4 regions of the Azoarcus sp. DN11 genome follow, and region 1 is predicted to be linked to each of the others. Evidence: predicted binding sites of a transcription regulator. Region 1 holds the regulator's gene; each other region holds the start of a gene.
What was found. Region 1 encodes sigma-54, which starts transcription at its own class of promoters, with help from an activator protein. Its sites were predicted from a motif close to TGGCACGCTTNCTGCTNA; they were not measured.
Positions count from the first base shown of each region.

Region 2: adh (aldehyde dehydrogenase) is a predicted target of sigma-54. The motif match lies at 4,761-4,778, and genes of this name have one in related genera.
Region 3: CDA09_RS05485 (bactofilin family protein) is a predicted target of sigma-54. The motif match lies at 2,528-2,545, and genes of this name have one in related genera.
Region 4: metK (methionine adenosyltransferase) is a predicted target of sigma-54. The motif match lies at 3,740-3,757, and genes of this name have one in related genera.

Region 1 covers NZ_CP021731.1:4,489,938-4,497,672, reverse strand. The annotation lists gene hprK (HPr(Ser) kinase/phosphatase) at 1-538, opposite strand, end outside; gene ptsN (PTS IIA-like nitrogen regulatory protein PtsN) at 507-992, opposite strand; gene hpf (ribosome hibernation-promoting factor, HPF/YfiA family) at 1,129-1,455, opposite strand; gene CDA09_RS20870 (RNA polymerase factor sigma-54) at 1,473-2,915, opposite strand; gene lptB (LPS export ABC transporter ATP-binding protein) at 2,933-3,655, opposite strand; gene recX (recombination regulator RecX) at 3,642-4,091, opposite strand; gene recA (recombinase RecA) at 4,106-5,140, opposite strand; gene CDA09_RS20850 (CinA family protein) at 5,226-5,705, opposite strand; gene CDA09_RS20845 (phosphatidylglycerophosphatase A family protein) at 5,711-6,190, opposite strand; gene thiL (thiamine-phosphate kinase) at 6,212-7,171, opposite strand; gene CDA09_RS20835 (branched-chain amino acid ABC transporter permease) at 7,278-7,735, opposite strand, start outside.
Region 2 covers NZ_CP021731.1:1,736,906-1,744,640, reverse strand. The annotation lists gene CDA09_RS07935 (ABC transporter ATP-binding protein) at 1-641, opposite strand, end outside; gene CDA09_RS07930 (ABC transporter permease) at 642-1,463, opposite strand; gene CDA09_RS07925 (ABC transporter substrate-binding protein) at 1,463-2,455, opposite strand; gene CDA09_RS07920 (DUF779 domain-containing protein) at 2,684-3,046, opposite strand; gene adh (aldehyde dehydrogenase) at 3,184-4,704, opposite strand; gene CDA09_RS07910 (sigma-54-dependent Fis family transcriptional regulator) at 5,007-6,623, shown strand; gene CDA09_RS07905 (DMT family transporter) at 6,636-7,541, opposite strand.
Region 3 covers NZ_CP021731.1:1,212,077-1,219,811, reverse strand. The annotation lists gene CDA09_RS05500 (proline--tRNA ligase) at 1-703, shown strand, start outside; gene CDA09_RS05495 (lytic transglycosylase domain-containing protein) at 769-1,368, shown strand; gene CDA09_RS05490 (PilZ domain-containing protein) at 1,399-1,764, shown strand; gene CDA09_RS05485 (bactofilin family protein) at 1,829-2,470, opposite strand; gene CDA09_RS05480 (sensor histidine kinase) at 2,801-4,204, shown strand; gene CDA09_RS05475 (permease) at 4,194-4,850, shown strand; gene CDA09_RS05470 (sigma 54-interacting transcriptional regulator) at 4,847-6,277, shown strand; gene CDA09_RS05465 (BON domain-containing protein) at 6,510-6,851, shown strand; gene tldD (metalloprotease TldD) at 6,891-7,735, opposite strand, start outside.
Region 4 covers NZ_CP021731.1:540,275-548,009, reverse strand. The annotation lists gene xerC (tyrosine recombinase XerC) at 1-147, opposite strand, end outside; gene CDA09_RS02425 (DUF484 family protein) at 150-800, opposite strand; gene dapF (diaminopimelate epimerase) at 892-1,725, opposite strand; gene CDA09_RS02415 (lysophospholipid acyltransferase family protein) at 1,851-2,732, opposite strand; gene CDA09_RS02410 (lysophospholipid acyltransferase family protein) at 2,729-3,598, opposite strand; gene metK (methionine adenosyltransferase) at 3,836-5,002, shown strand; gene CDA09_RS02400 (cytochrome P460 family protein) at 5,077-5,571, opposite strand; gene infA (translation initiation factor IF-1) at 5,672-5,932, opposite strand; gene CDA09_RS02390 (cold-shock protein) at 6,071-6,277, opposite strand; gene CDA09_RS02385 (DUF2242 domain-containing protein) at 6,621-7,139, shown strand; S-adenosyl-L-homocysteine riboswitch at 7,187-7,251, shown strand; gene ahcY (adenosylhomocysteinase) at 7,327-7,735, shown strand, end outside.

The sequences.
Region 1 (7,735 bases):
TGTCGTCGGCGACGAGGCCGTGGCCGCGCGAGATCAGCTCCAGCGCGAGTTCGGATTTGCCGGCGCCGGAGCTGCCGGTGATGAACACGCCGATGCCCAGCACGTCCATGAACACACCGTGCAGGGACACCTTCTCGGCCAGTTCGCGCGACATGTAAAGGCGCAACTGGTCGATCACGCTCGCCGACGGCTGTGGCGTCGTGATCAGCGCGACGTCGGCGTATTCGCAGATGCCGCGCAGCAGCTCGGGGATCGCGCAGCCGTCGGCGACGATGATGGCCGGGGGACGCGCGCCGATGATCTCGGTGAGGTGGTGGGCAACCTTGTCGCTCGAGTGGCGGCCGGCCCACGCGAGTTCGGCGGCACCCAGGATCTGGATGCGCGTCGGGTGGATCAGGTTGAGGTGGCCGACGAGGTCGGCCGGCCAGATGCGTTCTTCGTTGACCGAAATGACGCGGTCGAGCCGGCCGCTGACGTGGGTCAGCTCCAGCTGTTCCCGGTGCAGGTCATACAGCCGCGCGACGCTGGTCTGCCGCATGCGGGCCCCAGGAGGCGAACAGCGAGTGGATGGTCGCGGCGTCGGGTGCGCTCTGCAGCTGATCGCGGAAGTCGCGGTCGCTGAACATCTGCGCGAGCTCCGACAGCAGCTGCAGGTGGGTCTCGTTGGCCTGTTCGGGCACCAGCAGCACGAACAGCATGGTGACGGGGCGACCGTCGGGCGCGTCGAACTGCACCGGTGCCGACAGGCGCAGGAAGGCGCCGGCGGCGTCCTTCAGGCCCTTGATGCGGCCGTGGGGAATCGCGATGCCCTGGCCCAGTCCGGTCGAGCCGAGGCGCTCGCGCGAGAACAGGCTGTCGAAGACGACGCTGCGGGCGACGCCCTGATTGTTTTCGAACAGGAGTCCGGCTTGTTCGAAGACGCGTTTCTTGCTGCTCGCGTCCAGGTCGATGACCACGTTCGAGGGGGGCAGGAGTTCGGCGATGAGGCTCATGCGGATCACCACCTGCGCGACAGGGCCCTTGCCGCTGCCGGGATGGTGCGGGAGGAGGCTCGGGGTGTGCGGCAGGCGCGGGTTGAAAACGCGCGAATTATAAACACACCCCGGACCCCCGGTGCGAGTTAAACGATCACAGTTCGGTCGGCTGCTGATGCTTCAGCGTGTCGTGGCCGTGATCGTAGTTCTTGTCCTTGTACTTGAGGACCTGGCGGTCGAGCTTGTCGACCATGCTGTCGATCGCGGCATACATGTCCGCGTCGTCGCTCTCGACGTAGATGTCCTTGCCGCGCACATGCAGGGTCACTTCGGCCTTCTGCCGCAGTTTATCCACCGACAGGATCACGCTGACGCTGGTCACGTTGTCGAAGTGGCGGATGACGCGGTCAAGCTTGGTGTTCACGTACTCGCGGATCGCGGGAGTGACTTCGACGTGATGTCCGGTGATGGTGAGATTCATGATGTTTCCTCGTATTGTCAGATCGTCTTGCGCAGGCTGACCGGCGGAATATTCAGGGACTCGCGATACTTGGCAATCGTCCGCCGCGCTACCACGATACCCTGTTGACCGAGCAATTCGGCAATTTTCGCGTCGGACAGGGGCTTTTTCCTGTCTTCGGCCTCCACCAGCTGGCGAATCAGTGCGCGAATCGCCGTGGAGGAAGCCGCCCCACCGGTGTCGGTGGCAACGTGACTGCCGAAAAAGTACTTCAACTCGAATACGCCACGCGGTGTGGCCATGAACTTCTGCGTTGTGACTCGCGAGACCGTCGATTCGTGCAGCTCGAGCTGGTCCGCGATCTCCCTCAACGTCAAAGGTCGCATTGCCACATCGCCATAATCGAAGAACTGTCGCTGCTGGTCAACGATGGCCTGCGAAACCCGCAGGATCGTGTCGAAACGCTGCTGCACGTTCTTGATCAGCCAGCGCGCCTCCTGCAGCTGGCTGGTAAGCGCGCCACCCGATCCGCGGTTCTGCTGCAGGATGCTGGCATAGAGCGAATTGATGCGCAGCTTGGGCATCGCCTCGGGGTTGAGCGACACCGTCCAGCGGCCGCGCAGCTTGCGCACGATGACATCCGGCAGGATGTAGCGCGTCTCCTGCACCGAGTGCTGCGAGCCCGGGTGCGGGTCGAGGCCGCAGATCAGCGCGTGCGCGGCGCGCAGCGCGTCGTCGTCGCAGCCGGTGGCGCGCTTGATGCGCACGAAATTGCGCTCGGCGAGCAGGTCGAGGTATTCGTCGACGATCCTGAGCGCGAGGTCGCGCGTCGCCCCCGGGAGCATCGCGCGCAGCTGCAGGCTCAGGCATTCCTGCGGATTGCGCGCGCCGATGCCGGCCGGGTCGAGGTGCTGCACGTGGCGCAGCGCGATCGTGAGGTCGTCGAGGTCGTACTCGAGTTCCGGCGGCAGCAGCGGCAGCAGTTCCTCGAGCGACTGGTTGAGGTAGCCGTCCTCGTCGAGCGCCTCGATGAGGAAGCGCACGAGGGCGCGGTCGCGATCGGAGAGCGGCGACAGGCTCACCTGCTGGTCGAGGTGGTCGCGCAGGCTGGTGCCGGCGGCCTGCAGCTCCTGGAAGTCGGTATCGTCGTCGTCGCGGTTCGACGAACCGCTGCTCGCGCTCGACCACTCGCCGGCCTCGTCGAAGTTGGCCGGTTCGCTCTCGCCCTGGGGCTCCTCGCTGGCGGCAGGGGTTTCTGACTGGCTGCCGGAATCGGTGGTGCCGCTCGGGGCCTGCGCTGCGCCGGGCGAAAAGTCGCTGCCGTCGCCGTCCTCGCGTTCGAGCATGGGGTTTTCGAGGAGAAAGCGTTCCAGCTCCTGGTTCAGCTCCAGCGTGGACAGCTGCAGCAGCTTGATCGACTGCTGCAGCTGCGGCGTCAGCGTGAGGTGCTGGGAGATCTTGAGCTGGAGGGACGGTTTCATGGCGCTGCTTCGGTGGCTCAGAGACGGAAATGCTCGCCGAGATAGACGCGGCGAACCTGTTCGTTGGCGACGATGTCGTCCGGGCGCCCGCTCGCGAGCACGCGCCCTTCGCTGATGATGTAGGCGCGGTTGCAGATGCCGAGCGTCTCGCGCACGTTGTGGTCGGTGATCAGCACGCCGATGCCGCGGTCGCGCAGGAAGCGGATGATCTTCTGGATGTCGAGCACGGCGATCGGGTCGACGCCCGCGAAAGGCTCGTCGAGCAGGATCAGGCGCGGGTCGGTCGCGAGCGCGCGGGCGATCTCGCAGCGGCGGCGCTCGCCGCCGGACAGCGAGACGGCGGTGTTGTCGCGCAGGTGGGCGATGCCGAGCTCATCGAGCAGCTCTTCGAGGCGCTCGTCGATGCGGTCGCGGCCGAGGCCCTGCAGCTCCAGCACGGCGCGGATGTTCTCGGCGACGGTGAGCTTGCGGAAGACGCTCATTTCCTGCGGCAGGTACGAGAGGCCGAGGCGCGCGCGCGAATGCACGGGCAGGTGCGTGAGCTCGGCGTCGTCCAGGCGGATGTCGCCGCCGTCGGCGCGCACCAGCCCGACGATCATGTAGAAACAGGTGGTCTTGCCGGCGCCATTCGGCCCGAGCAGGCCGACGACTTCGCCGCTGCCGACCTCGAAGCCGACGTCGTGCACGACGGTGCGTGCCTTGTAGCGCTTCTGCAGTCCGGCGACCTTAAGCAGATTCATCGGGATTCTCTTTCAATATCTTGCGGATCACGTCGGTGCCGAAGCCGCGGCTTTGCAGGAAGCGCGCCTGCCGCGCCCATTCGCGCGCATCGCCGGGCGGCGCGCCGAACTTGCCGCGCCACACGGCCCGCGCACGCTCGGTGTCGTCCTCGCCCGACTCCGCGGCAATGGCGGCGTCGATCGTGTCGCGCGCCACGCCGCGCCGCGCGAGCTCGCTGCGCAGGCGCGAGGTGCCGAAGCGTGCGGCCTTGCCGCGCACCCACGCTTCGGCGAAGCGGTCGTCGCTGAGCAGGCCGAGTTCGGTGATGCGGTCGAGCACGTCGCCGATCTCTTCGGCCGAGCCGTGCGGGGCGAGCTTGCGGGCGAGTTCCGCGCGCGAGTGGTCCCGCCGCGCGAGGTGCCGCAGCGCGCGTTCCCGCAGGCCGGTCTCCGCCATGGGCGAGGCCGGCGTCAGGCCGCTTCGACGGCCGGTTGCGCGGGTTCGGCTGGCAATTCCTTGAGGCCGACGGTGACGCGCACCTTGTTCTCGATCTCGCGCGCGAGCGCGGGGTTCGCGCGCAGGAATTCGCGCGAATTGTCCTTGCCCTGACCGATCTTGTCGCCGTTGTACGCGTACCACGCGCCCGACTTGTCGACGATCTTGTGCTGCACGCCGAGGTCGATGATCTCGCCTTCGCGCGAGATGCCTTCGCCGTAGAGGATGTCGAAGTGCGCTTCCTTGAACGGGGGCGAGACCTTGTTCTTGACGACCTTGCAGCGCGTTTCGGAGCCGACGACCTCGTCGCCCTTCTTGATCGCGCCGGTGCGGCGGATGTCGAGGCGCACGGAGGCGTAGAACTTGAGCGCGTTGCCGCCGGTGGTGGTTTCCGGGTTGCCGAACATCACGCCGATCTTCATGCGGATCTGGTTGATGAAGATCACCAGCGTGTTGGTGCGCTTGATGTTCGCCGTGAGCTTGCGCAGCGCCTGGCTCATCAGGCGGGCCTGCAGGCCGGGCAGCTGGTCGCCCATCTCGCCTTCGATTTCGGCTTTCGGCGTGAGTGCCGCGACCGAGTCGATGACGACGATATCGACGCCGCCCGAGCGCACCAGCATGTCGGCGATCTCGAGCGCCTGTTCGCCGGTGTCGGGCTGCGAGATCAGGAGGTCCTGGATGTTCACGCCGAGCTTCTCGGCGTAGCCGACGTCAAGCGCGTGTTCGGCGTCGATGAAGGCCGCGGTGCCGCCGATCTTCTGCATCTCGGCGATGACCTGCAGCGTGAGCGTGGTCTTGCCGGACGATTCCGGGCCGTAGATCTCGACGACGCGGCCGCGCGGCAGTCCGCCGAGGCCCAGCGCGATGTCGAGCCCGAGCGAGCCGGTCGAGACCGTCTGGATGTCCTTTTCGACGTTGCCGTCGCCCATTCGCATGATCGAACCCTTGCCGAACTGCTTCTCGATCTGCGAGAGCGCGGCGGCGAGGGCCTTGGCCTTGTTGTCGTCCATGTCCTGTCCTTTCAAAACGTTGGGGAATTATGGCACAGAGATTGCTGGAGTGTTGCAGGTCGCCCGTGTAACGGTCGGAAAATGATTATGTCATCAATCCGGCGAGCGCGTGGATCACCGCCTGGCGCCGGATCGAGGTGCGATCGCCGGCGAAGTGGGCGGTTTCGCTGCGCAGCTTTCCGTCGCGTTCTCCCCAGGCGAAACACACCATGCCGACCGGCTTGGCCGCCGTGCCGCCGCCGGGGCCCGCGACGCCCGAGACGGCGAGCGCGAAGCGGGCGCGGCTGCGCGCGAGGGCGCCGGTGACCATCTCGCGCACGGTCTCCTCGCTGACGGCACCGTTGCGGGCGAGGGTCGCGGCGGCGACGCCGAGGAGATCCTGCTTCGCCTCGTTGGAATAGGTCACGAAGCCGCAGTCGAACCAGCCGGAGCTGCCGGCGGTGGCGGTCACGATCTGGGCGACCCAGCCGCCGGTGCAGGATTCCGCGCAGGCGAGGGTGGCGCCGCGCGCGGCGAGCCAGTCGCCGACCCGGCGCGACAGCGCTTCGAGTTCGTCATCGGGCATGGAGGTCATCCGAGGAAACGTTTGAGGACCGCGAGCGCGAGGATCGCGTAGCCGGCGGCGATGAGGTCGTCCAGCATCACGCCGAAGCCGCCGCCGACGTGGCGGTCGGCCCAGCGGATGGGCTGCGGCTTGACGATGTCGAAGAAGCGGAACAGCACGAAGGCGATGGCCTGCCACGTGAAGCCCGTCGGGGCGAAGAACAGCACGAGCCAGAAGGCGACGATCTCGTCCCACACGATGGCGCCGTGGTCGGGCACGCCGAGGGCACGGCCGGTGCGGTCTGCGGCGAGGATGCCGGCGACGAAGAAGCTCGTGAGCAGCGCGAGGAAAACGAAGTCGGAAATCGGCGTGCGCAGCAGCGGGAAGAGGAGCCAGGCCGCGAGCGTGCCGAAGGTGCCCGGCGCGCGCGGAGCAAGGCCCGCGCCGAACCCCAGCGCGATGAAGTGGGCGGGGTGGCTCAGGAGCAGACGGAAGGTGGGGCGCATGGATGGCCTTCGAGGCGGAGGTCAGGCGAAATGGTCGTAGCCGCGGTGGGCCGTGGGGTGTTCGCGCCCGTCCGCTTCGCGCAGCAGCAGCTCGCCCGTGTTGGCGGTGATGCTGCCGATGCGGGAAAGCGGCAGGCCATGTTCCTGCGCGAGCGCGGCGAGGCGGTCGCGCCGTGCCGGGGGGGCGGTGAACAGGAGCTCGTAGTCGTCGCCGCCCGACAGCAGGCAACGGCGTGCCAGCGCGTCGTCGGCGCCCAGCGCATGCAGCGCGGCGAGCGGCAGGGCAGTGACGTCGATGCGCGCGCCGCAGGCGGAACATTCGAGGATGTGGCCGAGGTCGCCGAGCAGGCCGTCGGACACGTCGAGCATGGCGCCGGCGAGGCCGCGCAGGGCCTGTCCGAAGGCGACGCGCGGCTGCGGGCGGTGCAGCGCGGCGAGACAGGCGCGTGCGGCATCCGGGCCGAGCGCGACTTCATTGCGCAGGTGCGCGAGCCCGAGCGCGGCCTGTCCGGGGGCGCCGGTGATCCACAGGTCGTCGCCCGCGCGCGCGCCGCTGCGCGTGATCGCGCCGCCGGCCGGGACTTCGCCGAAGATCGTGACGCACAGGGTGAGCGGCCCGCGCGTGGTGTCGCCGCCGGCGAGGTCAACGCCGAATGCGTCGGCGCAGGCGAAGAAGCCGCGTGCGAAGGCGTCGATCCAGGCTTCGTCGGCGGCGGGCAGCGCCAGCGCCAGCACGGCCCAGCGCGGTTCGGCGCCCATCGCGGCGAGATCGGAGACGTTCACCGCGAGCGTTTTCCAGCCGAGCGCTTCGGGGTCGGTGTCGGCAAAGAAATGCGTGCCGGCGACCAGCATGTCGGTCGACACCGCGAGCTGCATGCCGCGGCGCGGTGCGAGCAGCGCCGCATCGTCGCCCACCGCGAGATCGGTGTGGCGCGCGGGGCGCGTGAAGTGGCGACGAATCAGGTCGAACTCGGAGGGCATGGGCGGTATGCGGCGCGGTGGATCGCGCGCAAGCTTACCGCAGGCCGGTCCGGTGCGACCAATCCCGCATGTGACGGTTTGCCTGCGGGACCCCGCAAAGCCGCCGCTAGGGGCGAATGCCGGAGCGTTTGATCAGCAGTGCGACTTCGCCGACGATGCCGCGGCGGAAGGCGAGCACGCACACGACGAAGATCGCGCCGGTCAGCACGGTGACCCACTGGCCCAGTTCCGCGCCGTAGTCCTGCAGGCTGACGAGGACCGTTGCGCCGACGATGGGGCCGAAGACGGTGCCGACGCCGCCCAGCAGGGTCATCAGCACGACTTCGCCGGACATGTGCCAATGCACGTCGGTGAGTGACGCGAGCTGGAACACGAGGGTCTTGGTCGCGCCGGCGAGGCCGGCGAGCGCGGCCGACAGCACGAAGGCGAGCAGCTTGTAGCGGTCGACGTCGTAGCCGAGCGAGATCGCGCGCGGCTCGTTCTCGCGGATTGCCTGCAGGACCTGGCCGAAGGGCGAGTCGATCGCGCGGTCGATGACCCAGAAGCCGAACAGGAACACTGCGA
Region 2 (7,735 bases), 2.2 Mb from region 1:
GCGACGGGGAGTTCCAGCACGACCCGCCCCGGCGAGCGCGAGAGGAAGCAGACGCGGTCGGCCAGCGCCAGCGCTTCGCGCAAGTCGTGCGTGACGAAGAGCACCGTCGCGCCCGAGCGCTGCCACTGTTCCACCAGCATCGCGCGCAGGCGGTTTGCGGTGGGCACGTCGAGCGATACGAAAGGCTCGTCCATCAGCAGCAGCTTCGGCTCGATCACGAAGGCCCGCGCGAGCGCAACGCGGCGCTGCATGCCGCCGGAGAGGCGCCCGGGAAACGCGTCGAGCACGTCGCCGAGGCCCATCGCGACGAGGAGTTCGCGCGCGCGCAATTTCGCCGCGGGCGGCGATCCGGTGACGAGGAGCACATTCTCCAGCACCGTGAGCCACGGCATCAGGCGCGGCTCCTGGAACATGAAACCGATGTCGCGCGCGCTGTCCGCGCCGGCGAGCTGAACGCGGCCGTCGACGTCGCGGTCGAGACCGCCGACGACGTTGAGCAGCGTGCTCTTGCCGCAGCCCGAGGGGCCGACGACGCACACGAACTCGCCCGGCGCGGCGCGCAGATGCAGGCCCGCGAGCGCGACGTGGGGCACGCCGCCGCGGTCGGGGTAGGACTTGCGGTCGATGACGATGTCGAGCATTCAGGACCTCCAGCGCGTCAGGCGCCGCTCCAGCGGGCGCAGGCCCGCCGCTTCGACGACGAGCACGATCGCCGCGAACACCAGCGTGTAGGCGAGGATGCCCGCGATGTCGAAGAGCTGGAAGAACATGTTGAGCTGGAAGCCGATGCCGTTGCTGCGCCCGAGGAGCTCCACGACGAGCACGATCTTCCAGATCAGCGACAGGCCCGAGCGCGCCGACGCCATCAGGTAGGGCACGAGCTGGGGCAGATAGACGTGGGTGAAGGTGCGAGTGCGCGGCACGCGGTAGGCACGGGCGACCTGCATCAGCCGGGCGTCGACGGCGCGCGCGCCTTCGCGCACGGTGACGACGACGGTCGGGATCTTGTTCAGGGCGACGGCAACGATCGCCGCCGCGTCGTTGAGGCCGAACCACACGTAGCACAGGATGATCGTGACGAGCGCCGGAATGTTCAGCCCGAGCACGAGCCAGCCGTCGAGCAGCAGGTCGAGCTGGCGCCAGCGCCCCATCGCGATGCCCATCGCCGCACCGATCGACATCGCCAGGAGGAAGGCGACCGCGACGCGCGCCAGCGTGATCGCGAGGTGCGACGGCAGGGCGAGCGATCGCGTCTCGGCGACGATGCGCGCGAACACCGTCGCCGGCGGCGGCAGGGTCGAGCTTTGCAACAAGGCGGCGGCGAGCTGCCACAGCAGGAGGAAAGCAACGAGCGAGGCCGCGCGCAGCCAGCCCTCGCCCGGCAGGCGGAGGCGCTTCGCCGCCCGCCCGCGCGTCACCGCCGGCACGCTCCAGGACGTGGAGTCATCGGTTCCTGCCTTCATCAGCGGCTTCCGCCCGCACGCCAGAAGGTGCCCGCCGGCAAGGCCGTGGCGCTGCCGACGAGTTCGGCCCCGCCCTCCGCGGCGAGGATCGAGAAGATGCGCTGCGCGGTGCGTTCGGCCTGCGCGATGTTTTCACTCGGGATGCCGGCCCGGAAACCGTCGCGCAGGGCGGCGAGGGTCGCGTCGTCCTCGGCGCGCGTGAGCGGGCGCAGTTCCTCCCACACCGCGTCGGAGGTCTGCATGTGCCGCCGCGCCTGCGCCCCGGCGCGCAGGAAGGCTTCGAAGGCCGCGCGGTGCTTCGTCGCCCAGTCCTCGCGGAACACCCAGCCGATCATCGGCAGCTCGCCTTCGACACCCAGCCCCTTGAGGACGTCGTCCAGCGTAAGCAGCTCGCGCATGCCGGCCGCGCGCAGGCGCGCGGAGAAATGCCAGAAGTTCATCACCGCGGGGATTTCGCCCTTCAGGATCAGGGCGTTGAGGAGCGGCGGCGCGCCGAAATCGGGCTTCACGAAGGTCGCCGCGTCCTCGCCGAGCGACTTGCGCGACCAGGCCCGCAGCAGCAGCCAGCTCTTGTCCAGCGCCCCGCCGGCAACCCCCAGCCGCTGCCCGCGCAGGTCGGCGAGCGAACGCACGTTGGCGTCCGGCCGCACCATGATCCCGCCCACCGCACGCGAGTATGGCACGAAGGCGAAGTCACGCCCTTCGGCGCGCTGGCGCGCGACCCAGATCCAGTCATTGACGATGAGGTCGACCGCCCCGCCCTGCAGCGCGACGTTCGCGGCGTCCTTCTGCGCGAGCGGCACGACCTCGATCCGCACGCCCTCGCGCTCGGCGAAGCCCATGCGCTTCATCACCTCGAGCTCCCAGCTCACGGTGCCGTATTGCAGCACGCCGATACGGATCACCGCCGGATCGGCGGCCGATGCCGGGGCGCTCAGGCAGGCGAGGAGCGCGGCGGCCACGAGCCAGGCGCGCGCAAAAAGACGCAGCATTTTCTTGTCTCCATCGTTCTTGTGTCCTTGCCCCCGGATCGAGCCGGGGGTGGTGATGCTTCACTTGCAGGATTCGCTCCAGCCTGCGGCGCGTGGGGGAAGCCTCCGGTCCCGCACCCGCGTGTATCGTTATGGAGCATCTGCTCCATTTCGGCACAACCGGCAGCCGAGCCGCGCAATCAGGGCCTCTCGGGCGGGAGCGGAATCCGCTTCAAGTATGGCGCATGATCACCCTTCCCTGCCGAGCTGTGCAAGCTCCTCGTCCGTGAACAGGCGCGAACGCGTCAGAAAGGTCAACCCCTCGGGTCCCTCGAGCGAGAACATGCCTCCCCGCCCCTCCACGACGTCGATGACGAGCTGCGTGTGCTTCCAGTATTCGTACTGCGCACGGCTGATGTAGAAGGGGCTGCCGCCGATCTCGCCGAGCAGGATGTCGGACGGGCCGGTGAGGAATTCCGCACGCAGGTAGCACATCGGAGCGCTGCCGTCGCAGCAGCCGCCGGACTGGTGGAACATCACCGGGCCATGCTTCACGATCAGCCGTTCGATCAGTTCCTCGGCACTCTTTGTGGCTATGACTCGCGGGACCATGATTCGCTCCTTGCCGCAGCGACGCGGCGAAAAAAACGGGCGGCCATTGCCGCCCGTGAATCTCTTCCGCTGTGGACGGACGAGAGGGAGAGAAGAACAACATGAGCGAAGCCGGGCGACTGCGCCCGGCACCGCGCTCAGAAGAAGCCGAGCGCGTTGGGGCTGTAGCTCACCAGCAGGTTCTTGGTCTGCTGGTAGTGGTCGAGCATCATCTTGTGCGTCTCGCGGCCGATGCCCGACTGCTTGTAGCCGCCGAACGCGGCGTGCGCCGGGTACAGGTGGTAGCAGTTGGTCCACACGCGACCGGCCTTGATGCCGCGGCCCATGCGGTAGGCGCGGCTGCCGTCGCGCGACCACACGCCGGCACCCAGGCCGTACAGCGTGTCGTTGGCGATGGAGAGCGCTTCCGCTTCGTCCTTGAAGGTCGTCACCGACAGCACCGGCCCGAAGATTTCCTCCTGGAAGATGCGCATCTTGTTGTGGCCCTTGAACACCGTCGGCTTGATGTAGAAGCCTTCGGCGATCTCGCCGTCGAAGCGCGCCGCCTCGCCGCCGGTCAGGAGCTGGGCGCCTTCCTGCTTGCCGAGGTCGATGTAGGACATGATCTTCTGCATCTGCTCGGTCGAGGCCTGCGCACCGATCATCGTCGCCGTGTCGAGCGGGTTGCCCTGCTTGATGGCCTGCACGCGGGCAAGCGCGCGGTCCATGAACTTGTCGTAGATCGACTCGTGGATCAGCGCACGCGACGGGCAGGTGCACACTTCGCCCTGGTTCAGCGCGAAGAGCACGAAGCCTTCGATCGCCTTGTCGAAGAACTCGTCGTCCTGCGCGGCGACGTCCTCGAAGAACACGTTCGGCGACTTGCCGCCGAGCTCCAGCGTCACCGGGATGATGTTCTGCGACGCGGCCTGCATGATCAGGCGGCCGGTCGTGGTCGAGCCGGTGAAGGCGATCTTGGCGATGCGGCTGCTGGTCGCGAGCGGCACGCCGGCTTCACGGCCGAGGCCATTCACGATGTTGAGCACGCCCTCGGGCAGCAGGTCGGCGATCAGCTCCATCAGCACCAGGATGCCGACCGGGGTCGATTCGGCGGGCTTGAGCACCACGCAGTTGCCGGCGGCCAGCGCGGGCGCGAGCTTCCACGCGGCCATCAGGATCGGGAAGTTCCACGGGATGATCTGGCCGACGACGCCGAGCGGCTCGTGGAAGTGGTAGGCGACGGTGTTGTCGTCGAGCTCGGCGAGCGAACCTTCCTGCGCACGGATGCAACCGGCGAAGTAGCGGAAGTGGTCGATCGCGAGCGGGATGTCGGCGGCGAGCGTTTCGCGGATCGGCTTGCCGTTGTCGACCGTTTCAGCGTAGGCGACGAGCTCGAGGTTTTCCTCGATGCGGTCGGCGATGCGGGTCAGGATGCGGGCGCGCTCGGCGACGGAGGTGCGGCCCCACTTGTCGGCGGCGGCATGCGCGGCGTCCAGCGCGAGCTCGATGTCCTCGGCGCTCGAACGCGCCACTTCGCAGAACTTGCGGCCGGTGATCGGGGTGACGTTGTCCATGTACTGGCCGCGCACCGGCGCCACCCACTTGCCGCCGATGAAGTTGTCGTAACGGGTCTTGAACTGGACTTTGGCTCCTTGCTTGCCGGGCATCTCGTAGATCATTGAACTCGTCTCCAGAAGTATCGATTGGTTGAACGCTGTCTCGCGTCGCCATTCCTTCCGCAGGGTGCGTGCCAGCACGTGCGGCCAGTCGTTCCCGAAGAACATTTCCTTTTGCGCACAATCACTTGTGCAGGGCATGCGCGGCCCGTCGACGCTGAACGAACCTTCCCCCGCACCTGCTCCCGGCTGCTCAACAAGGCAACACCTGTTCCGATGCGTGACAGACTGAGCCGCCGTCTTGGCCCCCGTTCCGCCGCGAATCCTCGAGAAGCCCCATCAACGGCCCGCCCGGCGCCGGCGGAATGATTCATGCTTCATCGCATCCCATGATGGAAGCGTCACCCCCTGTTCCCCGCCCGGAATCCCTCAGCGCATCGTGGCAACGCAGCCGCGAGCATGGCCTGCGTCCGCACGCGGCGCTCAACGACACCGCGCTCGCACCGGGCGAACTCACGGACCGCATCGCCGCGAACAATCGCCTGCTCGCATTCTCGCGCCCGATGATCGAAGGCCTGTATCGCCAGATCGGCAGCCCGTCGTCGACGGTGCTGCTGGCCGATCGCCACGGCATGATCCTCAGCGCACTGGGCCACACGGACTTCCTCGACCGCGCGAGCCGCGTCGCCCTGCGGCCCGGCGTCGACTGGAGCGAGGCCGCGATGGGCACCAACGCGATCGGCACTGCGCTCCACAGCGGGACGGTCGTCACCGTGCAGGGCGACGAGCATTACCTCGCGCGCAACCGCGTCCTGACCTGCGTCGCCACCCCCATCCTCGCGCCCACCGGCGGCATGCTGGGCATCCTCGACGTATCGTCGGACGCACACGAAAACCTGACCCACGCCGAGGCGCTGCTGCGCACGACCGCGGAGCTGATCGAGCATCGCCTGCTCGAAACCCTGGACGACGGCTTCCTGACGCTGCACTTCCACACGCGCCGCGATGCGCTCGCCGATCCCCTGCACGCGCTCGTCGTGTTCGACGAAGGCGGCCGCCTCGTCGCGAGCAACCGCAAGGCGCGCGCGCTGCTGGGGCTGGACGCGAAGCATCCCGCGACCACGTGCGAAGCCTGCTTCGCCACGCCATGGGGCACCCTGGTCGAATGGGCCGCGCGGACGCCCGACGCACCGTTTCCGCTCTACGACCTCAAGGGGCGCACCCTCATCGCGCGGGCAAACCTGCGCCCCCGACGTCGACGACATGCAGGGACGCAAAGCGCGTCGGTGCGGCGTGAGGACTCCCGTCTCGGCGCCATCGGCCTCGGCGACGAGCGCATCGCGCACATCGTCGAAACCCTGCGCATGAACGCGGCGACGAAGGTGCCGCTGCTGATCGAAGGCGAGATGGGTACCGGCAAGGCGCATCTCGTGCGCGCCTTCCACGAGGATCATAAGCCCTCCTCCGACGCGCCGCTGATCGGCATCGACTGCAGCGCCCTTCCGGACGGCGCGGCCGCCGAGGCCGAGATCGGACGTGCCCGTGCGCAGGCCGCGAACGGCATCCTCTTCCTCGTGGAGATCGACGCGCTGCCGACGACCTTGCAGGCGCGGCTCTTCGACGCAGGCGACGGCACCCGCCTGATCGGCGCCGCGCGCCGCCCGCTAGCCGACCTACGCAACGAGGGCCGGCTCGACCTGCGCGGCTTCGAGGCCGCCGGCGGGCAGGTGCTGAGTCTGCCGCCGCTGCGCGAGCGCAGCGACTTCGACGCCCTGGTGTGCCAGTTCGTGCTGGAGGCGGCGGGCGGGCGCCCGATCTACGTCTGCCCCGACGCCCTCACGCTGCTGCACCGCCACCGCTGGCCGGGCAACCTGCGCGAGCTGCGCAACCAGCTGCGCCTCATGCTTGCGTTGATGGGTGACGAGGCGAACCAGCTGTGCCCCGAGGACATTCCGCCCGAACTCTTCGAGAACGCCGCGTGACGGCGCGCCGGGTCACGCCGGCTGCGCCGCCTCCGCGCGCGAGCTCGTCAGCGGCAAGAGCTGGATCGCCATCACGCAGGCGAAGATCAGCGCGCCGCCCACGAGCTGCATCGGCGTGAGCACCTCGCCGACGAAGATCCGTGCCGCGATCGCTGCGAACAGCGTCTCGCAGCTCAGCAGGATCGCCGCATCCGCCGCCAGCGTATGGCGCTGCGCGACCACCTGCAGCGTGAAGCCGATCCCCACCGACAGGATGCCCGCGTAGGCGAGCGACGGCAGCGCGCGCGCCAGCGCATCGACGCTCACGACCTCGAGCGAAAACCCGCTGGCCACGCCCAGCATGCCGCACATCACGAACTGCAGGCACGCGATCGTGATCGGCGCGCCGTGCCTCGCCGCAACGCGCCCGACCATCATCACGTGCGCGGCCCAGAACAGCGCACTCGCGATCACCCACAGGTCGCCCGTCGACAGCGCCGACAGGCTGCCGCCGCCGAGCAGATAGGTGCCACCCAGGCAGCCCGCGCTCGCCGGCCACGCCGACCAGTGCATGCGCTCGCGCAGCAGCAGTGCACTCGCCACCGGCACCAGCGGCACGTACAGGGCCGTGAGGAAGCCGGCGTTGCTCACCGTCGTGCCGGCGATGCCGATCTGCTGGAAGGCGGCGCCGAGAAACAACACCACGCCGAGCAGCAGCCCGCCCGCCAGGTCCCTTCGGTCGAGCCACACGCCCCGCCGCCCGAGCCGGCGCAACTCGCGCGCAACCAGCGGCAGGATCACCACCGCGCCGAACAGGAAGCGCACGCCGGTGAAGGTGAAGGGGCCGACGTCGCGCATGCCCGTCTGCTGGGCGACGAAGGCCGTCCCCCAGATCAGTGCCGCCACCAGCAGGAGGCCGTTGGCCTGCGCGCGCTTCACGTCGTGCCTCTCCTCATCGGAATCCGCGATTGCGGGACTCTTCGACGGCCGCGGTCCGGCCTGCCGCGGCGCCTTTATACCTCAACTGTGGCAAGCTCTGGCGGCACGGGGACGGCGGATTTGATCAGATCGGCAACTCGCCCTGCCGTTTTGTCAGACCAATGCCATTCCGCTACAAAATTGTCGATTCTGTC
Region 3 (7,735 bases), 1.7 Mb from region 1:
GAAGAAGCCGGTGAAGATCATCGCCGACCGCACCGTCGCCAACATGTCGGACTTCATCTGCGGCGCGAACGACGAGGACTACCACTTCACCGGCGCGAACTGGGGCCGCGACCTGCCCGAGCCGGATCTCGTCGCCGACCTGCGCAACGTACGCGAAGGCGATGCGAGCCCGGACGGCAAGGGGCAGCTCGCGATCCAGCGCGGCATCGAAGTCGGCCACGTGTTCTACCTCGGCACGAAGTACTCGAAGTCGATGAACGCGACCTTCCTCGACGTCGACGGCAAGCCCAAACACTTCGAGATGGGCTGCTACGGCATCGGCGTCACGCGCATCCTCGGCGCCGCGATCGAGCAGAACAACGACGCGCGCGGCATCATCTGGCCGGATGCGCTCGCGCCCTTCCGCATCGTCGTGTGCCCGGTGGGCTGGGGCAAGTCGGAGGCGGTACGCAACGAGGCGCTGAAGCTCTACGAGGGCCTGATCGCCGCCGGCGTCGATGCGATCCTCGACGACCGCGACGAGCGCCCCGGCGTGATGCTCGCCGACTGGGAGCTGATCGGCGTGCCGCATCGCGTCGTCATCGGCGACCGCGGCCTGAAGGAAGGTGTGGCCGAGTACCAGGGCCGCCGTGACGCCGAAGCGACGAAGGTCGCGATCGCCGATCTCGCCGGTTTCGTTGCCGCGAAGATGCGGGGCGAATGACTTTCGGCTATAACGTGCGCATGGAGCGCACGCGCCTTTCATTGCTGTTTGCCACCCTGCTGGCCATGTCGGCCTTCGGCGGGGAGGCCTTTGCCGGCAACCAGGTTTATGAGCCGATGGCGGCAAGCGTGCGCGCGGCCCTGCATGCGGCGGTCAGCGACGCGGGGGCGCCCGAGGTGCTGATCGCCGACGCGACCGAGCGTGTCCGCTGGCTGCAGGAGATGTCGCACCGTCTGGAAAAGCGGATTCCGGATCGCACCTACCGCGAGGATCTGCTGACGTCCGTGCATTACGAGGCGACGCGGGCAGGACTCGACGCGCAGCTCGTGCTCGGGCTGATCCAGGTCGAGAGCGGCTTCCGCAAGTACGCGGTGTCGGGCGCCGGGGCGCGCGGCTACATGCAGGTGATGCCGTTCTGGGTCAGGACGATCGGCGGCCCCGAGGACAACCTCTTCCATCTGCGCACGAACCTGCGCTACGGCTGCACGATCCTGCGCCATTACCTGGACGTCGAGAAGGGCGACCTGTTCCGGGCCCTGGGGCGCTACAACGGCAGCCTCGGCCGCCCGGAATATCCGAACATGGTGCGCGCAGCCTGGGAGCGGTACTGGAGCTATCAGCCGCTGAAACTGGCCGTGTCGGACGCGCACGGCCGGCCGAACTGAGCAGCCTGCCTTTCAGGCTCGGGAGCCGACATGGAACATCGCCTGTTTCGCCGCCGATCGATCTCGATCTCGTTTCGCGTGCATGACGCGGAAACGGGCAAATTCATCGGGCGCATCGGCGACATCAGCAAGGGCGGCCTGCTGGTGTACGGTCCGAGCAAGATGCTGCCCGGCCTGCTGTACCGACTGCGGATCGATCTGCCCGACGACCACGGCAAACCGCGCAGCGTGGTGCTGCCGGCCAAGGCGATGTGGTCGGGCCATGACACCAATCCCGAGTTCTGCAGCACGGGCTTTCGCCTGTTCGAGCTCGATCGGCCGGAAAACCAGGCCGCGCTGAACGTCATGCTGTCGCGCTTCACCGTCGGTTTCGAGGACGAAGACGCGGATGCCTGAAGCGGCGAAGCCGGCAGCCGCCTCCCGCTGGGGCTGAAGCCGGCTCCCGGTCTGCGAAGGTCGATCAGGCCGCGGCGCCGGCGACCTTCACGTTACTGGATTCATCACGGCCGACGGCTCGCACGGTGTCCCGGCCCGCATCCTTCGCCGTCGCGAGCGACTGCACGTCACCGGAAATCTCGCCCCCTTCCTCGATCAGGATCTTACCGTAGCGGATCTTGCCGCTGACGCGGCCGGTCGAGTGGATGATCAACTGGCTGCGCGCGGTGAGTTCGCCCTCGAAACGGCCGTGCACCTCGGCGACGTCGATACCGACGGTGCCCGAGAAGGAGCCGTTCTCGGCGATGCGGATGACGCGGCTGTCCATCGTGGCCTCGACGCGGCCCTCGACGACCAGGGTGTCGCAGTCGAGGATCTCGGCGCCCTTGAGCTTGACATCCGGTCCGACGATCAGGCGGCTGCCCGTACCCTGCATGGCGTCTTCGATCGGGGCGGCCGCGACGTCCGCCGCTGCCGCCACCTTCTCGTCAGCGGCCGGAGAGGAGCCGCTGATCGAGGCCGGCAATTCGGAGGTGCTGCGCGCCAGGCTCGCGGAAGAAGACGCCGGCCCCGCGGTCAGACTGCCCGGTGCCGGCCGCGACGTGCCGTTGGTGCGCGATGCCGGGGCGTCTGGCGCTTTGGGGAACATGGCGGGTTTGTTGAACATGGTCTCTCCTTGAATCCGTAAACGTTTCCGGGCCGACGGTCATCGCCCCCGTGCGCATAAGCATTTGCCATGCCACGCTCCCAAGCGATTGAATTTCAAGACGTTATCGTTAAATCAGCCCAAAATGTGGCGTTCCGGGCCCAAAAACTGTCGCCGGTTGGCGACACCAAAATCGCTCATTTGCGTCATATCCATGTTTTTATTCGTTTTTCTCCTGTCGCCCGAAAGCGACGGCAAACGCATCCTGAAACACGGCCTTGCACTTCCTTACGACGTGGCCCGCCGAACGCCACCTACACTTTCGCGCTGGTTTACGACGATCCTCCCGCCATGTCGCGCCTTTCATTCAGCTATTCGCTGCTTGCCAGCTTTCTGCTCGTCGCGGCGATCCTGGGTGCCACGGCGCTGGGGGGGCTGATTACGCTCGAGGAATTTGCGAGCCGGCACCGCGAAAGCGTCGATGACGCGCTGAAGTATTCGACGGCGGTGCAGCAACTGGGGGAGCGCAGCGTCGATATGGAGCGCAGCGCACGCCAGTTCCTCGTGCTGAAGGATCCGCTCCTGCGCGAGCGCTTCGAGCAGGCGCGCAGCGAGTCCCTCGCCGCCCTGGATACGATTTCCGCACTGCATGCGCCGGGCGTCACCCTGCTCGTGGACGAGTGGCGCCTGGCGGCCGCGGCCGCCGGCGCGGCGCTGACCGGCAAGGGCGCGGCGGAAGCGGCAACGGCCGCCCTGGGCCGCGTGCCGCCGCTGAACGAGCGGCTCGCGGGCGAAGTGCGGATGCAGCTCGATCGCCAGAGCCAGCTCCTGTTCGCGGAACTGGATGCCAACCGCGGCCGCCTGGCGTGGCACGTGCTCGCCGCGATCGTCGCCGCGTGTACCTTCGCGGCGCTGACCGGCTGGTGGCTGCTGCGGCCGATCAACCGGCTGGAGGCGGCGATCGAGGCGCTGGGCGAAAGCCGCTTCGACGAACCGGTTGCGATCCCCGGCCCCGCGGACCTGCGCCGCGTCGGCCGCCGCCTCGACTGGCTGCGCCTGCGGCTCGCGGACCTCGAAGCGAACCGCAGCCGGGTGCTGCGTCACGTGTCGCACGAGCTGAAAACGCCGCTCGCATCGCTGCGCGAAGGCATTGCGCTGCTGGAGGACGGGGTGGTCGGCGAGCTCTCGGGGGAGCAGCGCGAGGTGGTCGCGATCCTGCAGCACAACACCCACGCGCTGCAGGGGCACATCGAGGATCTGCTGGGCTACAACGCGGCGGTGTTCCACGCGCGCAACCTGCGCCGTCGCCCGGTGATGCTGCGCGCGCTTGCCGAGTCGGTCATCGCCGAACAGCAGCTGCCGATCCAGACGCGCAACCTGAAGGTAGTCTTGCGCGGCGATCCACCCGCGTTCAGCGCGGATCCCGACAAGCTGCGCATCGTGCTGGCGAATCTGCTGGCGAACGCCGTGTCGTTCAGCCCGCGCGACGGCGAGATCCGCCTCACGCTGAGCAAGGAGCCCGGCTGGGTCCGCATCGATTGCATCGACCAGGGGCCGGGGGCCGCAGCCGACGAAGCCGAACGCATCTTCGACCCCTTCTTCCAGGGCAGCCGCCAGCCGGAAGAGCCGCGCCACGGCAGCGGGCTCGGCCTTTCCATCGTACGCGAGTTCATCGTCGCCCATGGCGGGCGCGTCGGGCTTCAGCCTTCGACCAAAGGCGCCTATTTCAGGATCGAACTTCCCAATGAGAGCTGACCTTCCCCACGACCTGCGCCTCACGCCCCGCGACGCCCTCAGGCATCGTGGCGCGGCCGCCATGCTCTGCGTGCTGGCTCTCGCCGGGAGCACCACGGGCTGCGCCGGCGTGCGCAGCGCCAGCGCCGAGTTGTCCGCGCTGCCGCCGATGCCGCCCATCCTCGGCAACCGCAGCACCCCGATCCAGACGGCGCTCGCCTACCACGAGACGATTCGCGGCATGAATGCCTCGGAACTCGCACGCGAGCGCTCGGCGCAGTCCGCTGCGGGCAATGCGCCGCTCGCGCAGATCAAGTTGGCGATGCTGCTGAGCCACGCGCCGCAGGGAGTCGCCCATCTCCAGCGCGCACAATCCTTGCTCGAGGCGATCAATGCGTCCGAGAAGGCCGATGCGGTGGCGCTGCAGCCGCTCGCCCGCGTGCTGGCCGAGCAGGTGCAGGAGCGCCTGCGGCTCGAGAGCACTGCGGAACGGCTGACCCAGCAGCTCGAGCGAACAGGGCAGCAGCTCAAGGACGCGCAGAAACAGGGCGAAGAGCTTCAGGCGAAGCTCGACGCCTTGACCGAAATCGAACGCACCCTGCCGGCAAGGCCGTCCGCATCGACGCCGGCGCAATCGGCGCCACGGGAAAGGAGAACCGAGAAATGAGGACGAGCCAGACCACTGCCGGCGGGGCCGTGACGACGCAGGGCGGTGCCCACCTGTTGCTTGTTGACGACGACGCCGATCTGCTGCGGCTGCTGTCGATGCGACTGGGCGCGAGCGGATATCGCGTCAGTACCGCGGAAAGCGCCGAAGCCGCGCTGGCTTGCCTGGCGGTGGAGCGCTTCGGGCTGGTGGTCAGCGACGTGCGCCTGCCCGACCGCGACGGGCTGCAGCTCTTCGAGGAGATCCGCCAGATCTGGCCGGCGCTGCCGGTGATCCTGCTGACCGCGCACGGCACCATCCCGGATGCCGTGGAGGCGACCTCGCGCGGGGTGTTCGGCTATCTGACCAAGCCGTTCGACAGCAAGGCCTTGCTCGACAAGATCGTGCAGGCGCTGCAGATCGCCGGCACCGCCCATGCCGGCGAGGAGCGCACGGCCGCCGGCTGGCGCGACGACATCATCAGCCACAGCGCCCGCATGGCGACGGTGCTGGACGAGGCGCTGCTCGTGGCCGCCTCCGACGCCAGCATCCTGATCCGCGGCGACAGCGGCACCGGCAAGGAGCTGCTCGCACACGCCATCCACAACGCCAGCCCGCGCGCCGACAAACCCTTCATCGCGATCAACTGCGGCGCGATTCCCGAGCAGCTGCTCGAGTCCGAGCTCTTCGGCCACATGAAGGGCGCGTTCACGGGGGCCGCGACGTCGCACACGGGCCTGTTCCAGGCCGCGGACGGCGGCACGATCTTCCTCGACGAGATCGGCGACATGCCCCTCGCGCTGCAGGTGAAGCTGCTGCGGGTGCTGCAGGAGCGCGCGGTGCGGCCGGTCGGCGCGAGCCGCGCGCTGGAGATCGACGTGCGCATCCTGTCCGCGACGCACCGGGATCTCGAATCGGCCCTGACGGAAGGGGCGTTCCGCGAGGATCTCTTCTACCGCCTCAACGTCGTCAGCCTGACCCTGCCGACGCTGGACGAGCGGCGCGAGGACATCCCGCTGCTGGCGAATCATTTCCTGCACGGCCTGGCGCGCAAGTACCAGAAGCGCCTGCGCGGCTTCGCGCCGGATGCGCTGGAAGCGCTGACGACCGCCGCCTGGCCGGGCAACATCCGTCAGCTGCAGAACGTCGTGGAGCAGGCTTGCGCACTGGCGACGACGCCGCTCATCCCCGTGACGCTGGTCGAGCGCGCGCTGCGCGGCCCCAGCATCGAGGCGCTGAGCTACGCCGAGGCGAAACTGCGCTTCGAGCGCAACTACCTGATCCAGCTGCTCAAGCTCACCGACGGTAACGTCTCCGACGCCGCGCGCCTCGCGGACCGCAACCGCACCGAGTTCTACCGCCTGCTGCAGCGGCACTCGCTCACGCCCAGCCTGTTTCGTGCCGAGACGGCCGACGTCGCCCGCGAGCGACAGCAGGAATTCATCTGAATCATGGACTTGCATTCGCACCCGGGGCGGTGTCGGGAAAACACGACACTTTTGCATCGAGGATGAGCCGGGGGCGAAGAAGCAGGGGGAGGATGCCCCGCCGCAACGCACCGCAGCGACTGCGGTCTGCATGACCCGGATCACGCCTGGCACGCCATCTGCTGAACGAGGGGCAGGCGCGGACACCCGAGTCCGCGCACAAAACCAACAACTCGCAGAAGGAGCCCCCGACATGATCACGCGCCAGAACATCGTCTCCGTCCTCACCACCAGCGCCCTCGCCTTCGGCATCGGCGCACCGGCCCGCGCGGAAAGCCTGCTGGCCGTCGCGCAGGCAACCGCAGCCGTGGCGCGCGACGAACACGACCAGAACCTGCAGCGCGAGATCAAGTCGGCAATCGGCGCCGATCCGGAACTGCGCGCGACGCACATCGCGGTCTCGGCGCATGCGGGTCGCGTGACGCTGGCCGGTGTCGTCGTCAATGACGAGCAGCGCACCCGCGCCCAGCGCACCGCGCAGGGCGTGCGCGGCGTGAGTGCCGTCGAGAACGCGCTCGAAGTGGCGGAACGTTGAGCGGTCGGCGCGCCGCCGGTGCCGGGGCCCCCGATCCGGTCAGGCGGTGCCGCCGACGGTCAGCCCGTCGAGCCGCAGCGTGGGCTGGCCAACCCCGACCGGCACGCTCTGGCCGTCCTTGCCGCAGGTGCCGACGCCGGGGTCCAGCGCCATGTCGTTGCCGATCATCGACACGCGCGTGAGCGCATCCGGGCCGTTGCCGATCAGCGTCGCCCCCTTCACCGGGCGGGTCACCTTGCCGTTCTCGATGAGGTAGGCCTCGGCCGTCGAGAACACGAACTTGCCCGAGGTGATGTCCACCTGCCCGCCGCCGAAGTTCACCGCGTACAGGCCCTTCTTCACCGACTTGATGATCTCCTCGGGCGCCTTGTCGCCGTTCAGCATGTAGGTGTTGGTCATGCGCGGCAGCGGCAGGTGGGCGAAGGACTCGCGCCGGCCGTTGCCGGTGGGCTTCACGCCCATCAGCCGCGCGTTCATCGTGTCCTGCATGTAGCCGGTGAGGATGCCGTCCTCGATCAGCACGGTGCGCTCGGTCGGATTGCCCTCGTCGTCGATCGTCAGCGAGCCGCGGCGATCCGGCAGCGTGCCGTCATCGACGACGGTGACGCCCTTCGCCGCGACCTGCTGGCCCATGCGCCCGGAGAAGGCGGAACTGCCCTTGCGGTTGAAGTCGCCCTCGAGGCCGTGGCCGATCGCCTCATGCAGCAGGATGCCGGGCCAGCCAGGGCCGAGCACGACGCTCATCGTGCCGGCCGGCGCGGGGGCGGCGGCGAGGTTCGTGCGCGCCTGATGGACGGCCGCGCGCGCGTATTCCTGCAGGCGCGCGTCGTCGAAGTAGCCGTAATCGAAGCGCCCGCCCCCGCCCGCGCTGCCCTGCTCGCGCA
Region 4 (7,735 bases), 1.0 Mb from region 1:
CCGCTGCAGGCGTTCGAGATCGCGGCGGTAGTTCTCCAGCGTCAACGCCGCGGCGCGGCGCTGGGTCGCGAGATAGCCGAGATAGTCCGCCAGCCACGCGGGCGGCGGCTGATCCGCGACAACGGCCGGGGCGTCGCGGCCCGTCATGCTCAACCCAGCTGGCGGCGCAGCGCTGCGGCGACGATGTCGCCGATGCGCGAGACGTAGAGCGTGCCCATCTCGGGGTAGAAGCGCTCGCTCTCCTGGCTGCCGAGTGCGAGCAGGCCGAAGACCTGCGCGTCGCGCCGCAGCGGGACCAGCGCGACCGAGCGCACGTGCGCCGCGGCGGTGCCGAACCACTCGAGCACTTCGAGGTTGGCCGGCGCGCCGCAATAAGGATGGCGCATGTCGCCGGCGAAGAGGCGCACGGCCTCGCCGACCGGCGCGAAATCCTCGCTCTCGCGGGTCAGCACCGAGTTCCAGACACGCAGCGCGATGTTGGGCACGGCGAAATCGTCGCGCAGGTTCTCGAACAGCGCATGACGCAGGCTTTCGTAGTCCTCGGCCTCGAGCAGATCCAGCGTCAGCCGATGAATCTTCTCGCCGATCTCGTCGTTCTCCTCGCCGAAACGGATGAGTTCGGAGAGTTTGCCTTCGAGAAGCCGGATCTTGTCGCGCAGCGCATGCAGCTGGCGCTCGGCGAGCGAGATGGCCTGCCCGCCGTGCGGATGCGGAACGGTCAGCTCGGTGAAGAGTTCGCCGTGGTCGGCGAGAAAATCCGGATGTTCCTTGAGATAGCGTGCGACGTCGGCTGCATTCATGGAAAGACCACTCCCTGCGGACGGTTCGCGCCCGCGCGTGTTCGTTGGCAATCGGCACGGCGCGTGGATGACACGGCACCGCCCGCCTCGATCAGGCGAGCTCGAGCTCGCCGGCAAATACCGTCACGGCCGGCCCCGTCATCAGCACCGGCTCGCCGAGCCCCGCCCAGGCGATCGCGAGCTCGCCGCCGCGCGTCTCGACGCGTACCGGCGACACCAGCAGCTCGCGCCGGATGCCCGCGACCACCGCCGCGCACGCCCCCGTGCCGCAGGCGAGCGTCTCGCCGGCGCCACGCTCGTATACGCGCAGGCGGATGCGGTGCTCATCCACCACCTGCATGAAACCCGCATTGACGCGGGCAGGAAAGCGCCCATGATGCTCGATCAGCGGACCCTGCGTCGCCACCGGCGCGGCATCGACGTTGGCCACGACCTGCACCGCGTGCGGATTGCCCATCGACACCGCGGTGATCGCGACCGGCGTGCCGGCGACATCGAGCGGCTGCACGACGGCATCCGAATCCGAGACGAAGGGCACGCGCGCCGGCTCGAGCACCGGCACGCCCATGTCGACGGTGACGAGGCCGCTGTCCTCGAGGCGCGGCGCGATCACTCCGGATTTCGTCTCGACGCGGATCTCGCGCTTCGCGGTGAGCCCCTGTTCATGCACGAAGCGCACGAAGCAGCGCGCGCCGTTGCCACACTGCTCCACCTCGCCGCCGTCGGCGTTGAAGATGCGGTAGCGGAAATCCACGCCGGGCTGCGTCGCCGGCTCGACCACCAGCAGCTGGTCGCAGCCGACGCCGAAATGGCGGTCGGCGAGGAAACGGACGCGCTCGGACGTGAGTTCGACGTACTGGCGCACGGCGTCGATGACGACGAAGTCGTTGCCGAGGCCGTGCATTTTGGCAAAGCGCAGGTGCATGAAAGGTTCCGGTCAGAAGGTTCGAAGCGGCGCGAGCCGAATCGGGGAATTCTCGCGCAGCATGCGGGGGGAGTCCAGCGACGGCCGCGTCGGTGAAGGCGACGAGAACGGCAGCCGGGCAGGGATCAATAGGGCCGCTTCTCGCCCGGCGGGCGCGTCTTGAAGCGCCGGTGCACCCAGTAATACTGCTCCGGCATCGTGCGCACCACCGACTCGATCCACTGGTTGATGCGCAGGGTATCGGCCTCGGCATCCTCGGTCGGGAAATCGGGCAGGGGCACACCCAGTTCGACGACGTAGCCGCGCCCGCCGGGCAGCTGGCGCGTCACGCACGGCACGACCGCCGCGCGGGCGAGCCGCGACAGGCGCGACACGCCCGTGATCGTCGCCGCCGGCACGCCGAAGAAAGGCACGAAAATCGTTTCCTTGCGGCCATAGTCGAGGTCCGGCAGGTAGTAGAACGGCCGCCCCGCCTTCATCGCCTTCACGGTGCCGCGCACCCCGTCCTGACGCGACAGCAGCAGCTGATCGCCGAAGCGGCTGCGGCCGTGGTAGAGCAGACGGTCGAAGACCGGGTTTTTCTGCCGCGCGTAGACGCTCACGCTGTCGAATTCCATCGCGATGCGCGCGCCGCCCATGTCGAGGCCGAGGAAATGCGGTGACAGCATCATCACCGGCGTACCGGCCTCGACCAGCGTGCGCAAGTGCTCCAGGCCTTCGAAACGGACAATCCCTTTCAGCCGCTCCGCGCTCGCCCACCACAACAGCCCGCGCTCCAGCAGGCTGCGGCCGAGCGCGCGGAAATGCGCGCGCGCGAGACGCCGGCGCGCCGCGGCGTCCAGTTCCGGAAAGCACAGGCGCAGATTGACGTCGACGACGTGGCGACGCTGGCGCGCCAACAGGTGCAGCAGTTCGCCCAGGCCTTGCCCGAGGAAAGCCAGCACCGGCAGCGGCAGCCAGTGCAACAGCCAAAAGAAGGCGACCGCGAGATAGCTGAAGAGTCTCATTGCGCCCCCCCTTCAGCCGGCGCCGGTTCGACCCCGGCGGGGCGCTTGTAGCGGTTGTAGCCCCACAGGTACTGCTGCGGGCAGGCGAGGATCAGGCGCTCGATCGCACGGTTGATCGCCGCGCAACGCTCCTCGAGCGAACCGACGATCGGCTCGGCCGGCTCGGACAGGCGCAGCACGTAGCCCGCGCCGCGCGGCAGGCGTTCGGTCCACAGCATGATCACGCGCACGCCCTTCACTTCGGACAGGCGCGCCGCGAGCGTCATCGTCCATGCAAACTTGCCGAAGAACGGCGCCCACACCCCTTCACCCTCCCCGGGCGCCTGGTCCGGCAGCATGCCGACCATCTCGCCCCCGCGCAGCGCCTTCAAGAGGCGGCGCACGCCGGAGACGTCGGCCGGCGCGACCCTGACGTTGCCGCGCGCGCGCCCCGCCTCCATCAGCGGCCCCAGCGCCGCCTTGCGCGGCTGGCGGAACAGCACGGTGATCGGACCGTGCATCGAACAATACTGCGCGCACAGCTCGAAGCAGCCGAGGTGCGGCGTCAGCAGCAGCACGCTGGCGCCGTCGGCGCGCGCCCGTTCGAGGAGTTCGGCCCCTTCGACGCGGACGACACGCGCCAGCACCTCGTCCTGCGGCCGCAGCCACACGTATGGCAGTTCCAGCGCCTGGCGCCCGGCTTCGCGGATCGCCGCACGCAGGATCGCCGGATCCTTGCGCCCGAGCGCGCGCGTGAGATTTTCTTCGAGGCGGCGGGCGTACTTCGGCGAGAAGCGCCAGGTCAGCCAGCCGGCGAGGCCGCCCAGGCGGTGCAGCCAGGCGAGTGGGAAGCGGGCGAGAACGCGGAACAGGAAATCGACGGTCACGGTCACAAGCGTCGGCGCAGGCACGGCCCGGCGGGCGACGCGCGTTGACCGACTGAATTCGGAAGCTATAATTATCGCTTACCCGCCGAGTTAATACGACAACTTGCAGGGCGGAGCCGCGAGCGCACCAGACCGGTCGCGGCGAACAAATACTGCTAAAGCGTCGCCTGCTCGACGAAATCCCCGGAGCCGGCAACGCCGGATAGCACCGGGGATTTTTGTTTTCAGGAGCAACGTATGAGCAAGGAATTCCTCTTCACTTCGGAATCGGTCTCGGAAGGCCACCCCGACAAGGTCGCGGACCAGGTGTCCGACGGCGTCCTCGACGCGATCCTCGCGGAAGACCCGAAGGCGCGCGTCGCCTGCGAGACGCTGGTGTCGACCGGCCTCGTCGTGATCTCGGGCGAGATCACCACCAGCGCGCATCCGAACTACCGCGAGATCGCGCAGGAAGTCATCCGCCGCATCGGCTACGACAACTCCGACATCGGCTTCGACTACAAGAGCTGCGCGGTGCTCGCCGCGATCAACCGCCAGTCGGCCGACATCGCCCAGGGCGTCAATGAAGGCGAAGGCCTGGATCTCGACCAGGGCGCGGGCGACCAGGGCCTGATGTTCGGCTACGCGTGCAACGAGACGCCGAGCCTGATGCCGCTGCCCATCTATTATGCCCACCGCATCATGCAGCGCCAGGCCGAGCTGCGCAAGGACGGCCGTCTCAACTGGCTGCGCCCGGACGCGAAGAGCCAGCTCACGGTGAAATACGTCGACGGCAAGCCGGTCGCGATCGACACCGTGGTCGTGTCGACGCAGCACAGCCCGGAGGTGTCGCACGCGCAGATCAGCGAGGCGGTGATCGAGGAGGTCATCAAGCCGGTGCTGCCGAAGGAGCTGATGCAGAACGAGGTGCGCTACCTCATCAACCCGACCGGCCGCTTCGTCATCGGCGGCCCGCACGGCGACTGCGGCCTCACCGGCCGCAAGATCATCGTCGACACCTACGGCGGCGCGGCCCACCACGGCGGCGGCGCGTTCTCCGGCAAGGACCCGTCCAAGGTCGACCGCTCGGCGGCCTACGCCGGCCGCTGGGTCGCGAAGAACATCGTCGCCGCAGGCCTCGCCGAGCGCTGCGAAGTGCAGGTCGCCTACGCGATCGGCGTCGCGAAGCCGGTGTCGATGATGGTCAACACCTTCGGCACCGGCAAGATCACCGACGAGAAGATCGTCGAACTGGTCCGGCGCCATTTCGACCTGCGGCCGAAGGCGATCATCCAGGAGCTCGACCTGCTGCGCCCGATCTACGGCAAGACCGCCGCCTATGGCCACTTCGGCCGCGACGAGCCGGAGTTTACGTGGGAGAACACCGACAAGGCCGCCGCGCTGCGCGCCGACGCCGGGCTGTAGGCCCCTCGCGGGACGCGCGCCGTCCCACCGCCCCGGCGCCCGCCGGGGCGGTCAGCGCCCGCGGGCGTCCGCACTCAGGGCAGCTGGGCCGGGTGGGTGAAGACGAAGTCCCGGTCCTTCACCGGCTGATGGCAATTGAAACACTCCTGCACGAAGTTCGCATCCGTGCCGTAAGGCTTCTGCGCCATGCCAACCCAGCGCGCGAACCCCCAGCCGCCGGTGGCGGGGTACTTGGCGCTGTCCTTGACCATGAATTCGGCATGCACGAAATCGCCCGGCGCAAGCGCCGTTTCCCAGCGGTCGTGCTTCACCCCCTTCCACACGAGCTTGGCGAGCACCGCGCCATCCGGCCACGGATTGGTCTTGCCTTCGCGCGCCGCCTTCACGGCAGCGTCGTTGCCGAGCACGGCACGCAGCGTCGTGTTGTCCGAGCGCTGATGCACCGCCAGCACCTGCCACTGGCGATAGCCTTCGGGGAGCGTGATGCCATTGGGGGCCGGCTCAACGGCAAAAGCCGATGTCGCGGCGCAAAACAGCGCGCCAACCAGCGCGGGGAATCGTTTGCTCATGGAAAATCCTCGTCGTCGGGGAAAAGCGTGCCCGCAGGTGCGGCGCACACTCAACTCAAACAGCCGACGAGCGCGAATTGTTCCCGGCAGGGAAAAAGTTTCAGCGGCGGCGCCGCGCCTGCGGGCTCACCGGGCCACGACCTTCGATGTGGCGAAACGTGATGCGCCCCTTGCTCAGGTCATAGGGCGACAGTTCCAGCGAAACCTTGTCGCCGCACAGAATGCGGATGTGGTGTTTGCGCATCTTGCCTGCGGAATACGCCACGAGGTCGTGACCGTTGTCGAGGGTCACACGGAATCGGGCATCGGGCAGGACCTCGGTCACCACTCCACCCATTTCGATCAGTTCTTCCTTGGCGATGATAGTTCTCCTTGGGAGTCGGAAAAAAGAAAAGGCCGGGCTTGTGCCAGGCCTTTGCGAATGCGTTCCGGAACGGACTCCGGATTCCCGGTCCCGTCGGGACCGGGGGCGCGGCATGCCCGCCGCGCCGGCGCGAACTTAGTCGGCCACGCGGATGTTCGACGCCTGCTGGCCCTTCGGGCCGGTCGTGACGTCGAAAGTGACGCGCTGACCTTCGGCCAGGGTCTTGAAGCCAGAGCCCTGAATCGCGGAAAAATGGGCGAAGAGATCGTCACCGCCGTTTTCCGGGGTGATGAAGCCGAAGCCCTTGGCGTCGTTGAACCACTTCACGGTACCTGCTGCCATGTCTTGAATATCCTGAAAAATAAAAGATTTGCCCTAAGGCGCGGGCGAGGATCAAGACGGCAGGATGCAGAGGAGGGAGTACCGCAGAAACAGCAGAAACCGGACCAGCAAACAACTGTGCTACTTGAAGATCGCTGGGGGCACTATGGACCGCATTGCCTCGTCTTGCAAACAAAATATGAATTTTTACACTTTTCACGGCACGCCGGGCACCGCGCGCGCCCGTCCTGTACACGGCTAGCAGCGCCTGACGCCGAGGGGCGCGAGAAGCCCGCAACGCCGAACCGCGAGCCCGCGGGATGCTCTAATATCCGTTTTCGCAACCCCATTCCGGATCGACCTCATGCTTCATTCCGCGCGTCGCTTCCCTGTCCTGCTGCTTTCGGGACTGCTGCTCGCCGGCTGCGCCTCCTCCCCCCCTCCTGCCGCCTACCGGGGCGAGAGCTTCTCGGCCGAATCGCCCTTCGTCACCTGGAGCACCCGCGACCCGGACGCCGCCTGCGAAGTGGCCAAGCGTGCGCTGCTGAGCCAGGGCTATCAGGTCGATGCGGTGAAGACCACGCGCATCAAGGGCGAAAAATTCTTCCTGCCGAAAGCCAACTACGGCATGACGCTCAACATCACGCTGGTGTGCCTGCCCAGCAACGTCGGCACCGCGATCTACGCGAACGCGCTGCAGACGCGCTACGAGCTGAAATCCTCGGCAACCAGCGCCGGCGTCGGCGTCGCGGGCATCGGATCCATTTCGCTGCCGTGGACCGCCGACAAGGAAGCGCTGATCAAGGTCGGCGAGGAAACGATCTCGGATCCGGACTTCTACAAGCGGCTCTTCAGCCTGATCGATTCGCTGCAGGGCAGCTGATCGGCGGCGCCTTGCGGCATCCGGCAGCACCTACGCTATAATCCGCCCTCGCCGAGGAGCGCTGCGAGACTCCCGTCCCAGGCTCGGCTATCCGGAACTGCGCTCACCTTAACCCGTGCCGGGCACGGGGTGACGAGGTGAGCCCACCCGCAGCACCCCTTCCCGGCCACACGTTCAAGGAGTTCACATGAACACTGTGGCTGAAACCTTCACCGATTACGTCGTCGCCGACCTCAAGCTCGCCGACTGGGGCCGCAAGGAAATCCGCATCGCGGAAACCGAGATGCCCGGTCTGATGGCGATCCGCGAGGAATTCGCCGCCGCCCAGCCGCTCAAGGGCGCGCGCATCACCGGCTCGCTGCACATGACGATCCAGACCGCGGTGCTGATCGAGACGCTGACCGCGCTCGGTGCCGAGGTGCGCTGGGCCTCGTGCAACATCTTCTCGACGCAGGACCACGCCGCGGCCGCGATCGCGGCCGAAGGCATTCCCGTCTTCGCGGTGAAGGGCGAAACGCTCGCCGACTACTGGGACTACACGCACCGCATCTTCGAATGGAAGGATGGCGTCTACTCCAACATGATCCTCGACGACG